DNA from 2 places in the Paenibacillus protaetiae genome. Region 2 is predicted to be linked to the other one. Evidence: a T-box and tRNA genes for the amino acid it is inferred to sense, from the RefSeq annotation. Region 2 holds a T-box; the other holds one or more tRNA genes.

Region 1 (6,312 bases), 1.7 Mb from region 2:
GAGCTGATGGGCCATATCCAAAAAAGTTGTTGGCTCATCGAGGAAAAGAATGTCCGTCTCTTGAGCAAGCGCCATCGCAATCCAGGCGCGTTGTCTTTGACCGCCGGACAGCTGGTCGACGGGACGGTCGGAGAATTCGCTCATGCCCGTTGCTTCAATCGCCCATTTCACAACCTCCCGGTCTTCCTTCGTTACCGTTCCGAATCCTTTCTGATAAGGGAAACGACCGTAGGAGACTAGCTCAGATACGGTAAGGCCGTCAGGCGCGGTTGGATTTTGCGGGAGAATAGCCAGCTGTTTCGCCACTTCCTTCGTAGACTGCTTATGGATGGACTTCCCGTCCAGAAGCACACTTCCGTTTGCAGGCTGCATAAGGCGTGCCATCGTTTTCAGGATAGTGGACTTGCCGGATCCGTTGGAACCAACAAGCGCCGTAATTTTCCCCTGAGGAATCGCAATATTTAAGTCTTGAACGATTAGCCGATCATCATAAGCAATATCAAGTTTCGAGGTAGTCAGCCGAATCAATGCGTACACACTCCTTTTCCAACCACGCCATGGTGTTGTTGTTTTTATCATTCAAAAATTCAAATTAAAAAGACCGCATTTGAAGTTCAAATGGCTAATGCCTAAATTAGAATCGTTCCAATTATGAGAACCATTATCAATTAAATCCAATGATAATAGTTCTCAGCAGGAAAGTCAATGCTTTAGCCTTTTATTTGCAACAAAATAGTGTGGATAATCGCGATTATGTCCGCATTTATTCACATGTGGATATTCGCCGCTGACCGTTTATTTCAAATGGAAGCCTTGCCGGCTCAAAAACTCGCGCATATGCGTACGGTTGCGGGAAGCCTTCGCTTCCATCGCCTCGGACCAGGTAATGCCCGATTTCCCCTGCGAACGGCTGATCATATAGCTTCTATGGGCATGGTCGTAAGTATGTACCGCCTCCAACACTTTATCGGGTCTATACCGATTCTCCGCATATACCCCTTCCAGCGGCAATCTTGGACGTCTCAGCGGCTCCTGATCCGGTACGCCGATGCACATGCCAAACACAGGATACACGCCTTTCGGCAGCTCCAGCAGCCGTGCAACCTCAGCAGGATCATTGCGGATTCCCCCGATATAGACAATGCCAAGCCCTAACGACTCAGCCGCAATCGCAGCATTTTGTGCCGCAAGCGCCGCATCTACCGTAGCGACAATGAAGTTCTCCGTCATGCCGGCGGGCTCTGTCTCCTCGTCTTTATGCAGCTTAATCGCCTGATCATAACGGTACAAGTCTGCACACCAGACAAGAAAAACCGGTGCTTCCGCTACATAAACCTGATGGCCGCTTAACTCAGCCAGCTTACTGCGAAGCTCCTTATCCGTTATACCGATAATGGAATAAGCTTGCATATTGCTTGAGGTTGAGGCGCTTTGCGCCGCCTCCACAATATCGCGCAGCTGCTCGGGAGAGACAAGCTCATTTGTAAATTTGCGTATGGAACGATGCTGTTTAAGCAGGTTAATCGTTTCGTTCATCAATTATCCACTCTCCTTATCATTCATGGGCTTAGTCTTCTTAAAGATTACCTAACTCGAAGGAAAAATCCAAATCTCATCCAGCGCGCTGCACAAAAAGCTCTTTTTTTGCATCCACAGCAAAAAGCAGAAGCCCCCTGCTGACCAAGAGCTCCCGCTTTTATGTTCAAGCATCACATCTACTTCGCCTTCCCCGGCACTAAACGATGCCATAGCCAAACTGCAATCGAGGCGGCTCCCAAACCTAAACCTGCCCAAGTAATACCGGCCCAGCCGTTTTTCTCCCAGATTAAGCTGCCGACAAAAGAACCAAACGCTCCGCCTACAAAAGTAGACACCATATAAATCGTGTTGAGCCGGCTTCTTGCATCATTATCCAAGCTGGATATCCGTGATTGGTTAGCGACCTGGGCCCCTTGGATACCAAGGTCCAGCAAAATAATTGCTGCAACAATCCAAATAATGCCCGAAAATGACCGGAGCAGTAGGAACGCAGCCAATATAAAAATAATCATGATACCAACAACAGTGCCTGGTTTGATTCGGTCTGCCAAACGCCCTACAAATGGCGCACAAAAAGCGCCTACCGCCCCAACAAGACCAAACAATCCAATCACTTCGCTTGTATAATGATAGGGCTCTGCTCCAAGATGAAATCCAAGAACCGTCCAAAACAAGCTGAATGTTGCAAAATTGATGGCGCCAATTAAAGTGCCTTCCCGCAATGTCCGGTGTTTCCGGATTAAGCTGCCCATCGAAAACAGCAGCTTACCATACGGCAAAACGCCTGAAGGTTTTGAATTCGGCAACTTATCTTTCAGCAGCAGTAAAAAAACGAACATTATGGCTGCAGCCAAGCCGTACATTAATCGCCAGCCCCATAAACCGCCAACCGCTCCGGCAACCGTCCTAGCCAGCAAAATACCGGTCAGCAGCCCTCCTACAACCGTACCTACCGCTTTTCCTTGCTGATGCCCTTGGGCAATTTGAGCTACCCATGGAATGATCACTTGCGGAACAACAGATGCCAGCCCTACGATAAAGCTGGCGACATACATCCACAACAAGCTGGGTACAAGGCTTGTAGCAAGCAGCGCAACAATAGCAGCAAGCATTAAGTAACGGATCAGCTTCCGCCGATTGACAATATCGCCTAAAGGGACAAATAAAAACAACCCTGAAGCATACCCGATTTGAGTTGCAGTCGATACATATCCGATGGAATCCGAGCTGACATGAAAAGCTTCCTGCATTTGAGTAAGCAACGGCTGGTTGTAGTACAGATTGGCGACACATACACCGGATGCAGTGGCCAGCAACATTAGAAGGCTTCTCGGCAGCCTAGATTCATTAGCCTGGACCATTTCGCTCACGCCATGTCCTCCTTTGTCTAATATGGCATAGATGATTAAGAAAAGTAAAAATGAAAAAACCCGAGAACCTTATTAAGGGCTCTCGGGCTCAGTATGCGCGTAGAGGGACTTGAACCCCCACGGTCTCCCGCTAGATCCTAAGTCTAGTGCGTCTGCCAATTCCGCCATACGCGCAAAATAAATGGTGAGCCATGAAGGACTCGAACCTTCGACACCCTGATTAAAAGTCAGGTGCTCTACCAACTGAGCTAATGGCTCTAACATGGCTGGGGATCAAGGATTCGAACCTTGGAGTGACGGAGTCAAAGTCCGTTGCCTTACCGCTTGGCTAATCCCCAATATCAGTTAAATGGTGGAGGGTGAGGGGATCGAACCCCCGACCCTCTGCTTGTAAGGCAGATGCTCTCCCAGCTGAGCTAACCCTCCACACGAATATAAAGTTAATGGTGACCCGTAGGGGATTCGAACCCCTGTTACCTCCGTGAAAGGGAGGTGTCTTAACCCCTTGACCAACGGGCCGCACTCCTCGTGCGCCTCGATATGTATAAGTACCGAAGCAAATCCTATTGCAACGTTTTGCAAAATGGAGCTCTCAACCGGGATCGAACCGGTGACCTCATCCTTACCATGGATGCACTCTACCTACTGAGCTATGAGAGCAAATGGCTCCCCGAACAGGACTCGAACCTGTGACAACTCGATTAACAGTCGAGTGCTCTACCAACTGAGCTATCAGGGAACATTTCAAACCAAGGTTTTGCGCCTTGAAAACTGGATGCGAAAGGTGATGCAATGAATCTTTAGCTTGATTTAGGATAAGCCCTCGACCGATTAGTATTCGTCAGCTGCACGCATTGCTGCGCTTCCACCCCGAACCTATCCACCTCGTCGTCTACAAGGGGTCTTACATACTGGGAAATCTCATCTTGAGGGGGCTTCACGCTTAGATGCTTTCAGCGCTTATCCCGTCCGTACATAGCTACCCAGCGGTGCTCCTGGCGGAACAACTGGTACACCAGCGGTACGTCCATCCCGGTCCTCTCGTACTAAGGACAGCTCCTCTCAAATTTCCTACGCCCACGACAGATAGGGACCGAACTGTCTCACGACGTTCTGAACCCAGCTCGCGTACCGCTTTAATGGGCGAACAGCCCAACCCTTGGGACCTACTTCAGCCCCAGGATGCGATGAGCCGACATCGAGGTGCCAAACCTCCCCGTCGATGTGGACTCTTGGGGGAGATAAGCCTGTTATCCCCAGGGTAGCTTTTATCCGTTGAGCGATGGCCCTTCCATGCGGTACCACCGGATCACTAAGCCCGACTTTCGTCCCTGCTCGACTTGTTGGTCTCGCAGTCAAGCTCCCTTATGCCTTTGCACTCTCCGAATGATTTCCAACCATTCTGAGGGAACCTTTGGGCGCCTCCGTTACTTTTTAGGAGGCGACCGCCCCAGTCAAACTGCCCGCCTGACACGGTCCCCCTACCGGATTCACGGTAGCGGGTTAGAACTCCGATACGATCAGGGTGGTATCCCAACGTCGCCTCCACACAAGCTGGCGCTCATGCTTCCCAGGCTCCCACCTATCCTGTACAGATCGTACCAAAGTCCAATATCAAGCTGCAGTAAAGCTCCATGGGGTCTTTCCGTCTTGTCGCGGGTAACCTGCATCTTCACAGGTATTAAAATTTCACCGGATCTCTCGTTGAGACAGCGCCCAAGTCGTTACGCCATTCGTGCGGGTCAGAATTTACCTGACAAGGAATTTCGCTACCTTAGGACCGTTATAGTTACGGCCGCCGTTTACTGGGGCTTCGGTTCACAGCTTCGGGATTGCTCCCTAACCGCTCCCCTTAACCTTCCAGCACCGGGCAGGCGTCAGCCCGTATACTTCGCCTTGCGGCTTCGCACAGACCTGTGTTTTTGCTAAACAGTCGCTTGGGCCTTTTCACTGCGGCCCCCTCGGGCTATTCACCCTACCGAGGCACCCCTTCTCCCGAAGTTACGGGGTCATTTTGCCGAGTTCCTTAACGAGAGTTACTCCGCGCGCCTTAGCATGCTCTGCTCGCCTACCTGTGTCGGTTTGCGGTACGGGCACCTTCACCTGGCTAGAGGCTTTTCTCGGCAGCCGGAGATCATGACCTTCGGTACTCTAAATTTCCCTCCCCATCACAGCCCAGCCTTATGATGTGCGGATTTGCCTACACATCAGCCTCACTGCTTGGACGGACTATTCCATCAGTCCGCGTCACTACCCTTCTGCGTCACCCCATTGCTCATAACGGTTTACGGTGGTACAGGAATTTCAACCTGTTGTCCTTCCACTACGCCTTTCGGCCTCGCGTTAGGTCCCGACTTACCCTGAGCGGACGAGCCTTCCTCAGGAAACCTTAGGCTTTCGGCGGACAAGATTCTCACTTGTCTTTTCGTTACTCATACCGGCATTCTCACTTGTATACTGTCCACCAGTCCTTACGGTCTGACTTCAACCTATATACAACGCTCCCCTACCCCTAACACTTCTTAAAGTGTAAGCCATAGCTTCGGTGGTGTGTTTAGCCCCGTTACATTTTCGGCGCAGAGTCACTCGACCAGTGAGCTATTACGCACTCTTTAAATGGTGGCTGCTTCTAAGCCAACATCCTGGTTGTCTTTGCAACTCCACATCCTTTCCCACTTAACACACACTTGGGGACCTTAGCTGATGATCTGGGCTGTTTCCCTTTTGACAATGGATCTTAGCACTCACTGTCTGACTCCCGGTAAACATATCTATGGCATTCGGAGTTTGACTAGACTTGGTAACCCTTGGCGGGCCCCGCATCCAATCAGTGCTCTACCTCCATGATACTCTATACCGAGGCTAGCCCTAAAGCTATTTCGGGGAGAACCAGCTATCTCCGAGTTCGATTGGAATTTCTCCGCTACCCCCACCTCATCCCCGAATTTTTCAACATTCGTGGGTTCGGGCCTCCAGTGCGTGTTACCGCACCTTCACCCTGGACAGGGGTAGATCACACGGTTTCGGGTCTACGACCACATACTCATTCGCCCTATTCAGACTCGCTTTCGCTGCGGCTCCACCTCTTCGGCTTAACCTCGCATGGGATCGTAACTCGCCGGTTCATTCTACAAAAGGCACGCCATCACCCGGCGTTTTTCCAAAGGAAAAGACGCACATGGGCTCTGACTTCTTGTAAGCGCACGGTTTCAGGTTCTTTTTCACTCCGCTCCCGCGGTGCTTTTCACCTTTCCCTCACGGTACTGCTTCACTATCGGTCACTAGGGAGTATTTAGCCTTGGCAGATGGTCCTGCCGGATTCCCACGGGGTTCCTCGTGTCCCGCGGTACTCAGGATCCGTCTCGGAGGGTGCTGACTTTCGGTTACAGGGCTTTTACCTCAT
Region 2 (6,312 bases):
TAATGGCGGCGGACATCCTGCTGTTTCAATCCGATCTGGTGCCGGTCGGCAAAGACCAAATTCAGCATGTCGAAATCGCCCGCGACATCGCCGAATTGTTTAATCGCGTTTTTGGCGAGACATTCAAGCTGCCGCAGTATGCCGTAGACGAAGAAACAGCCGTAATCCCGGGGCTTGACGGCCGCAAAATGAGCAAAAGCTACAATAATACCATTCCGTTGTTTGAGCCGGCTGGCACGTTGCATAAGCTGATTAACAAAATCAAAACGGATTCCACGCCGCCCGGCGAACCTAAAAACCCGGAGGATCCCCCCCTTTTTGCGCTATATAAACCGTTCGCTTCCGAAGCGCAAATCGAAGTTATGCGGGCAAGCTACGCTAACGGTATCAGCTGGAGTGCTGCAAAGCAGGAGCTGTTTCAGGCGATGGACGCCTTTTTGGAGGAGCCGCGCCGCAAATATGAGGATTTGATGGCCGATCCTGCGCAGATCGACGCCATCTTAAAGCAGGGGGCGGCTAAAGCAAGGGCGCTTGCGGCTCCCCAAATGGATAAAGTACGGCGCGCAATCGGCCGTTAAGGCGGCTGTTAACGTTTGGTCCACGAATCCTTTAACGGAACAATCCGGTTAAACACCGGTTTCTCCGCCGTGCTGTCTTTCCGGTCCAAGACAAAATAACCGTGGCGTATAAACTGGAATGTATTCTCAGGCGTAGCGCTATGGATAAACGGCTCCAACAACGCCTGCTTCACAACCGTAAGCGAATGCGGATTTAACCCCGATCTCCAGTCTTCGCCTTGAATGGACGCATTCTCAAGCAGCAGCGGCTCGTATAGGCGAACCTCCGCTCGCACGGCATGGGCGGCGGATACCCAATGAATCGTCCCTTTCACCTTGCGGCCGGTAAAACCGGCGCCGCTTCTGGTCAGCGGGTCATACGTGCAGCGCAGCTCCATGATTTCACCGGTTTGCGGGTCTTTCACCACTTCATCGCAGCGGATAAAATAAGCGCCCTTCAGCCTCACTTCCGTTCCCGGGCTCAGCCGGTAATAACCGGCTGGAGGGTGCTCCATAAAGTCATCCCGCTCAATGTAGATCGTTTGAGCGAAAGGAACTTCCCGCGTGCCCAGCTGCCTGTTTTCGCTGCTGTTGTCCAGCTCCAACAGCTCCATGCCTCCTGCCTGGTAATTAGTGATAACAACTTTAAGCGGATGCAGTACTGCCATGACACCAACCGTTTTCGTTTTCAAATCCTGCCGAAGATGATGGTCAAGAAGCGCCAAATGCGCCGTGCTGTGCACCCTGATGCTGCCAATTTCCCGGATAAAGCTGCGGATGCTTTCCGGCGTATAGCCTCTTCTTCGCAGTCCTTTCAGCGTCGGCAGCCGGGGATCATCCCAGCCGTCCACCACGCCTTCATCAACCATAGCGCGGATATAACGTTTACTGGTAACCGCACCGGTAATATGCAGCCGCCCGAACTCTCTTTGCCGCGGCGGCTCCGTATAACCTAACTCATGCAAAACCCATTCATACAGCGGCCGGTGATCTTTAAATTCGACGGAGCATAACGAATAGGTAATGCCTTCGATAGCGTCCTGAATCGGATGGGCAAAATCATACATCGGATAAATGCACCAGCTGTCTCCTGTCCGGTAATGGGTGGCATGAATAATGCGATACAGGACCGGGTCGCGCAAATTCATATTCGGCGAAGCCATATCGATTTTGGCGCGCAGCACTTTAGCGCCTGCAGGAAATTCGCCCTGCTTCATGCGCTCCAGCAGCTCCACATTTTGCCGGACGGACCGGGTCCGGTAAGGGCTGTTTGTTCCGGGCATAGTAAGCGTCCCCCGGTACTCCGCCGTTTCCTCCGCTGTCAAATCGCACAAGTACGCTTTTCCTTGTTGGACCAAAGCAACAGCTGCGCGGTAAATTTGATCCGAGTAGTCGGAGCCGAAATAGACAGCGTCCGGCTCGTAACCCAGCCACTTCATGTCTTCGACAATGGCATTAACGTATTCCCAATCCTCCTTTAACGGATTCGTATCGTCAAACCTCAAATGGAACCTGCCATTATGCCTTGACGCGATAGAATAGCTCATATGGATGGCATACGCGCTGCCGATATGCAAATAGCCGTTAGGCTCCGGGGGAAAACGCGTGCACATTTCTCGATGGAAAGGCATGTGCGCAAGTTCATCATTAATCAGCTTGAGCATGTATTGATTCTCACGATCTTCACTAATTCCACTCATTCGGGCGTCGCCTCCTAATGAATACGGGTTATCGTTATCTGCAAACAAAAAAAGGATTTCACCCCCAAGTTAGACTTGGGGACGAAATCCTTTGTTCGCGGTGCCACCCCTGATTCATTAATATGTCGCCATATTATTCTCTGCAAGTACGGGCTATCTGTCATTAGATGCCGATACTCCGGCTCTGTAACGGGAGCTCCCGTCAGTCCATCCCCCGGTTAGGCGGCCAGGTTCCGGAATGGCGCTCCGAGGCTTGCTTCAAAGAACGGCATTTTGCTCCTTTTCAGCTGCCGGAGCTCTCTGGGTAAACGCCCTTTCCTTTACTCTTCTCATCATCACGTTTATAATTTCCTATATTTTAACAAACGAAGCACAGAAATGTAAACAGTGATTCATATTTCCCTGGAAGTTCGCTGCCTTTTGCCTGCTATGAACTTGCCGTGCTGCGGGAACATGCATAAACGACCGACGTACCGGTCGAATGTTTTGGCCAGCACTTCATATTGGAATCTGGTTTTCGCACGTTTGTAACCCGATTTAATAAGCCGTTCCCGAAGCGCCGTGTCCGTTGCAAGGCGGACGACGCTTTCCGTAATTTCAGCATGCGCTTCCGGATTAACCAGCAGCCCTGTTTCGCCGTGAAGCACCGCCTCCAGCGCGCCGCCGGAACGGCCTGCAATAACCGGCACGCCTGCGGATGCCGCCTCCAGATAGACGATACCGAAACCTTCGGCATCTCCTTTCTCCAGCTGCCTGCTGACCATAATAAACTGGTCCGCAAGGCTGTAATGCTCGTTCAAGCTTTCGCTGCCGCTGATGCTTCCCGTGAACAAAACCGCGCTGCCGACGCCTTTCTCCCTTGCCAGCTGCTCCAGGCGCGTGCGCTCCGGACCGTCCCCGACGATGACATATACCGCATTCGGGATATGCGACAAAATGGCAGGCATCGCTTCAATGACCCGGTCATGCCCTTTGCGCGTAATAAGCCGGCCGACCGACATCAGCACATATTTCCCTTCCAGCCCATATCGGCTGGCCAGTTCTTCGTTCGCCGGCTTCCGTTCAAAGATCGGCTCGACACCGGGATAAACGAGACTGATGCGGGACGGGTCTACCCCGTAATCTTCCACAAGCTTCTTCGTAAACTCGCTGTTCGCAAGCACGCCGTCGGCGTGGGTCAATATCAGCTTGACGATAAAGTTTAATCCGATAAACCGGCGAAAATATAACATATCCATCCCATGTGTCGAAATCATATAACGCCGCGATCCGAACAGCTTAAGCAGCAGCCCGATAAATCCGATCAGCACGTAGCCGTATATGGTGACATCCGGCTTTTCGGATGCCATCAACTTCCGAACATGGCGGAACAGCCGCCCCCAGCTAGTAAAATGGACTTTTTCCCCGCGCATGAAATTCCCTCTTACGATGCGGAACGGCTGGCCTTCGTCAAACAGGCCGCTGCCCGGATATTCCGGGGCGAGAACGGTGATATCATGTTTCGTATATTTGGACAAATTATAATAATAGTTTTGCATGCCTCCTATTCCAGGAGGAAAAACGCCGGCAACAAGCACAATTTTTTTACGATCCATAACTCCTCACCTTTCTTGTCAGTCTGCTGATGGATTGAATGACGAACCAGAATGTTACTTCGGCCATAATATTCCATAAGCGGGCTATGACGGACACCTGCAAAGCGGCATCCGTTCCCAGCTTTAACGAAATAAAATAGACAAGGAAACCTTCCCTGACGCCAAGTCCGCCCGGAAGCGGGCTAAGCAAACCAAGCAGCCAGGATGTTGCGAATGTGCCCGCCGCGTAAAACAAGCCGATATGGCCTTGGCCGAAACTGCTGAGCAGCAGCCAGAAAGCAATTCCCATCACAAAATGGCTGCATAAAAAACAAGCCAAATAACGAAAAAACTGATGGCGCGTCAGTGTTGCTCCTGAATCGCCTGCCAGCGCCGAACTGCCTGCAAACTTCGCGAGCAGCCTGCCCAGCGGCTTCCAATGGGAAGCCTTCACAAAGACGCGGCGAACACTGTCTGTTATCCGCCCGTAAAATAAATAGGCCAAACCGGCGGCCATCAGCGAGACCAGTACGAGGGGTACCGGTTCGACATGCATATTGACGGCAAGCACAAGCGCATATGCAAGAGCAGCGGCAACAAGCAGCACGTTCTCATAGAGAATAGCGGCAAATTGTGCCGCAAGGGGCATGCCCTCCCTAGTGGCCAGCACGACCCGGCCCGCATAATTCCAGACGCCGCCCGGAATGTATTTGGCGAATTGCGAATCAATAAAGATACGAAGCCCCGTCAGCCAGCTTAGCTTAACGCCGCTGCCCATCGCTGCGCCTGCAGCATTGACGATAAGCACCCAGATGCCGGCCTGCAGCATAAGAAACAAAGCAAACAACGCCATGGACGAATAAAAGCGATAATCCGCATGCTTTAAATACGCTGCCAGATCAGCCGCTTTCAGCGGCAAACTATAACCAATAAAATAGATGATCGCGATAACAAGCATAGCTTTCAGTAAAGGCGGCCACCATTTTCCCGGCATTCTCCCACCGCTCCTCCTCTTGCTATTCCTTATGCAATCCATTAATTGTAAAGCAGATTTGTAAAACGCATTGCAGACATTTATTTTCATTTCATTAACTTCTTTCGAATCCATTCCCATAAAATCCCGTCTATGGATGAATCGTTGTTTCTTCTATTAGAACAGTCTTGCTCTTGCGCCTCAATCACGCTATGCTAGAAACAACTACATTCGATGGGAATGCATGAATTCATGACTATTGGTATTTTTGACTCCGGAATCGGGGGACTATCGGTATTAGCGGAATCGTTAAAGAGACTGCCTGCTGAAAACTATCTGTACATGGCGGATACGCTGCATGTTCCTTACGGCACCAAAACGGAAGAGCAGGTTCGGTCTTATGTTCTGGAGGCAGTGGATGCCATGGTCCGGCAAGGGATTGATGCGCTGGTTATCGCCTGCAATACAGCTACCAGCATCGCAGTCCAAGACCTGAGGGAACGATATTCTTTCCCGATCATTGGCATGGAACCGGCAGTAAAGCCAGCGGTGGAAATGAACCGTGCAACCGGCAAAAAGGTGCTCGTATGGGCTACTCCGCTGACGCTAAAGATGCCAAAATATTATGCGCTGGTCTCGCGGGTTGATGAGGACGGCATCGTCGATTCGCTTCCGATGCCTGAGCTTGTGCAGTTTTGTGAATCGCTGCAATTCGACACGGATGAGCTTCGGAACTATTTCAGCGCCAAGCTGGCTTCCTATGATCTGAACGATTATGGCATTCTGGTATTAGGCTGTACGCACTTTTCTTACTATACGAACGTATTGCAGCAGTTCCTTCCTCCCCACATTCAGATTGTTGACGGCAACACCGGGACGGTCAGACGGCTGTCGGCCATGCTGAACCGATACGGCATGGAGAAAGGCCGCGGCAACGGCAGCGTGCGGTTTATGTGTACTGGCGGGGAAGCCGCTTATATCGAAAAAATGAAGTCGGCTCTCAGCTTTTTGACGGAAAAAGACAAACTAACAACGATGTAAACTTGTTCAGGCCCAAACGATCCGGTTATTCGGATTGTTGGGCCTTTTTCCTTGCCATAGCCCGATGCCGCGCGCTGGCTTATATATTGCCTGTTTTCCACATACATTCCATATAGAAGCCAGTGAAGCGGGGGAGTGATGGGAATGGGGCAGCGATATGATACGGCCATTATAGGCGGGGGCCGGCCGGTTTAAATGCGGCGCTGGTGCTTGGCCGGGCACGAAGGAATGTTATTTTGCTCGACAACGGCGAGCCGCGCAACAAAGTTACGCGGGAGACCCACGGCTTCCTGACGAGGGACGGCGTCAGCCCGGCAGAGTTCAGGCGGCTTGCCCATGAGCAAATGAATGCATATCCGTCCGTACAGCTGCATACGGACACAGCCGAGCGTATAACCGGTTCGGATGGGCAATTTCATATTCAGACAGCGCGCGGCGGGTCATTCCGGGCGAAAAAGCTGCTGTTT

Evidence for each region. The T-box of region 2 lies ahead of ET464_RS05300 (glutamine--tRNA ligase/YqeY domain fusion protein). A T-box ahead of a tRNA ligase gene usually reads a tRNA of that ligase, here a tRNA-Gln.
Region 1: it encodes a tRNA-Gln, which carries the amino acid that the T-box ahead of ET464_RS05300 (glutamine--tRNA ligase/YqeY domain fusion protein) is inferred to sense. The anticodon was not compared.

Annotation. Positions count from the first base shown of each region.
Region 1 covers NZ_CP035492.1:3,747,911-3,754,222, reverse strand. The annotation lists gene ET464_RS17405 (ABC transporter ATP-binding protein) at 1-528, opposite strand, end outside; gene nfsA (oxygen-insensitive NADPH nitroreductase) at 796-1,536, opposite strand; gene ET464_RS17395 (MFS transporter) at 1,716-2,900, opposite strand; tRNA gene ET464_RS17390 (tRNA-Leu) at 3,004-3,083, opposite strand; tRNA gene ET464_RS17385 (tRNA-Lys) at 3,092-3,167, opposite strand; tRNA gene ET464_RS17380 (tRNA-Gln) at 3,173-3,247, opposite strand; tRNA gene ET464_RS17375 (tRNA-Val) at 3,260-3,335, opposite strand; tRNA gene ET464_RS17370 (tRNA-Glu) at 3,354-3,428, opposite strand; tRNA gene ET464_RS17365 (tRNA-Thr) at 3,494-3,569, opposite strand; tRNA gene ET464_RS17360 (tRNA-Asn) at 3,573-3,648, opposite strand; rRNA gene ET464_RS17355 (23S ribosomal RNA) at 3,721-6,312, opposite strand, start outside.
Region 2 covers NZ_CP035492.1:1,188,218-1,194,529, forward strand. The annotation lists gene ET464_RS05295 (tryptophan--tRNA ligase) at 1-578, shown strand, start outside; gene ET464_RS05300 (glutamine--tRNA ligase/YqeY domain fusion protein) at 587-2,257, opposite strand; T-box leader at 2,332-2,602, opposite strand; gene ET464_RS05305 (glycosyltransferase family 4 protein) at 2,650-3,852, opposite strand; gene ET464_RS05310 (lysylphosphatidylglycerol synthase domain-containing protein) at 3,842-4,825, opposite strand; gene murI (glutamate racemase) at 5,057-5,845, shown strand; gene ET464_RS05320 (NAD(P)/FAD-dependent oxidoreductase) at 6,082-6,312, shown strand, end outside.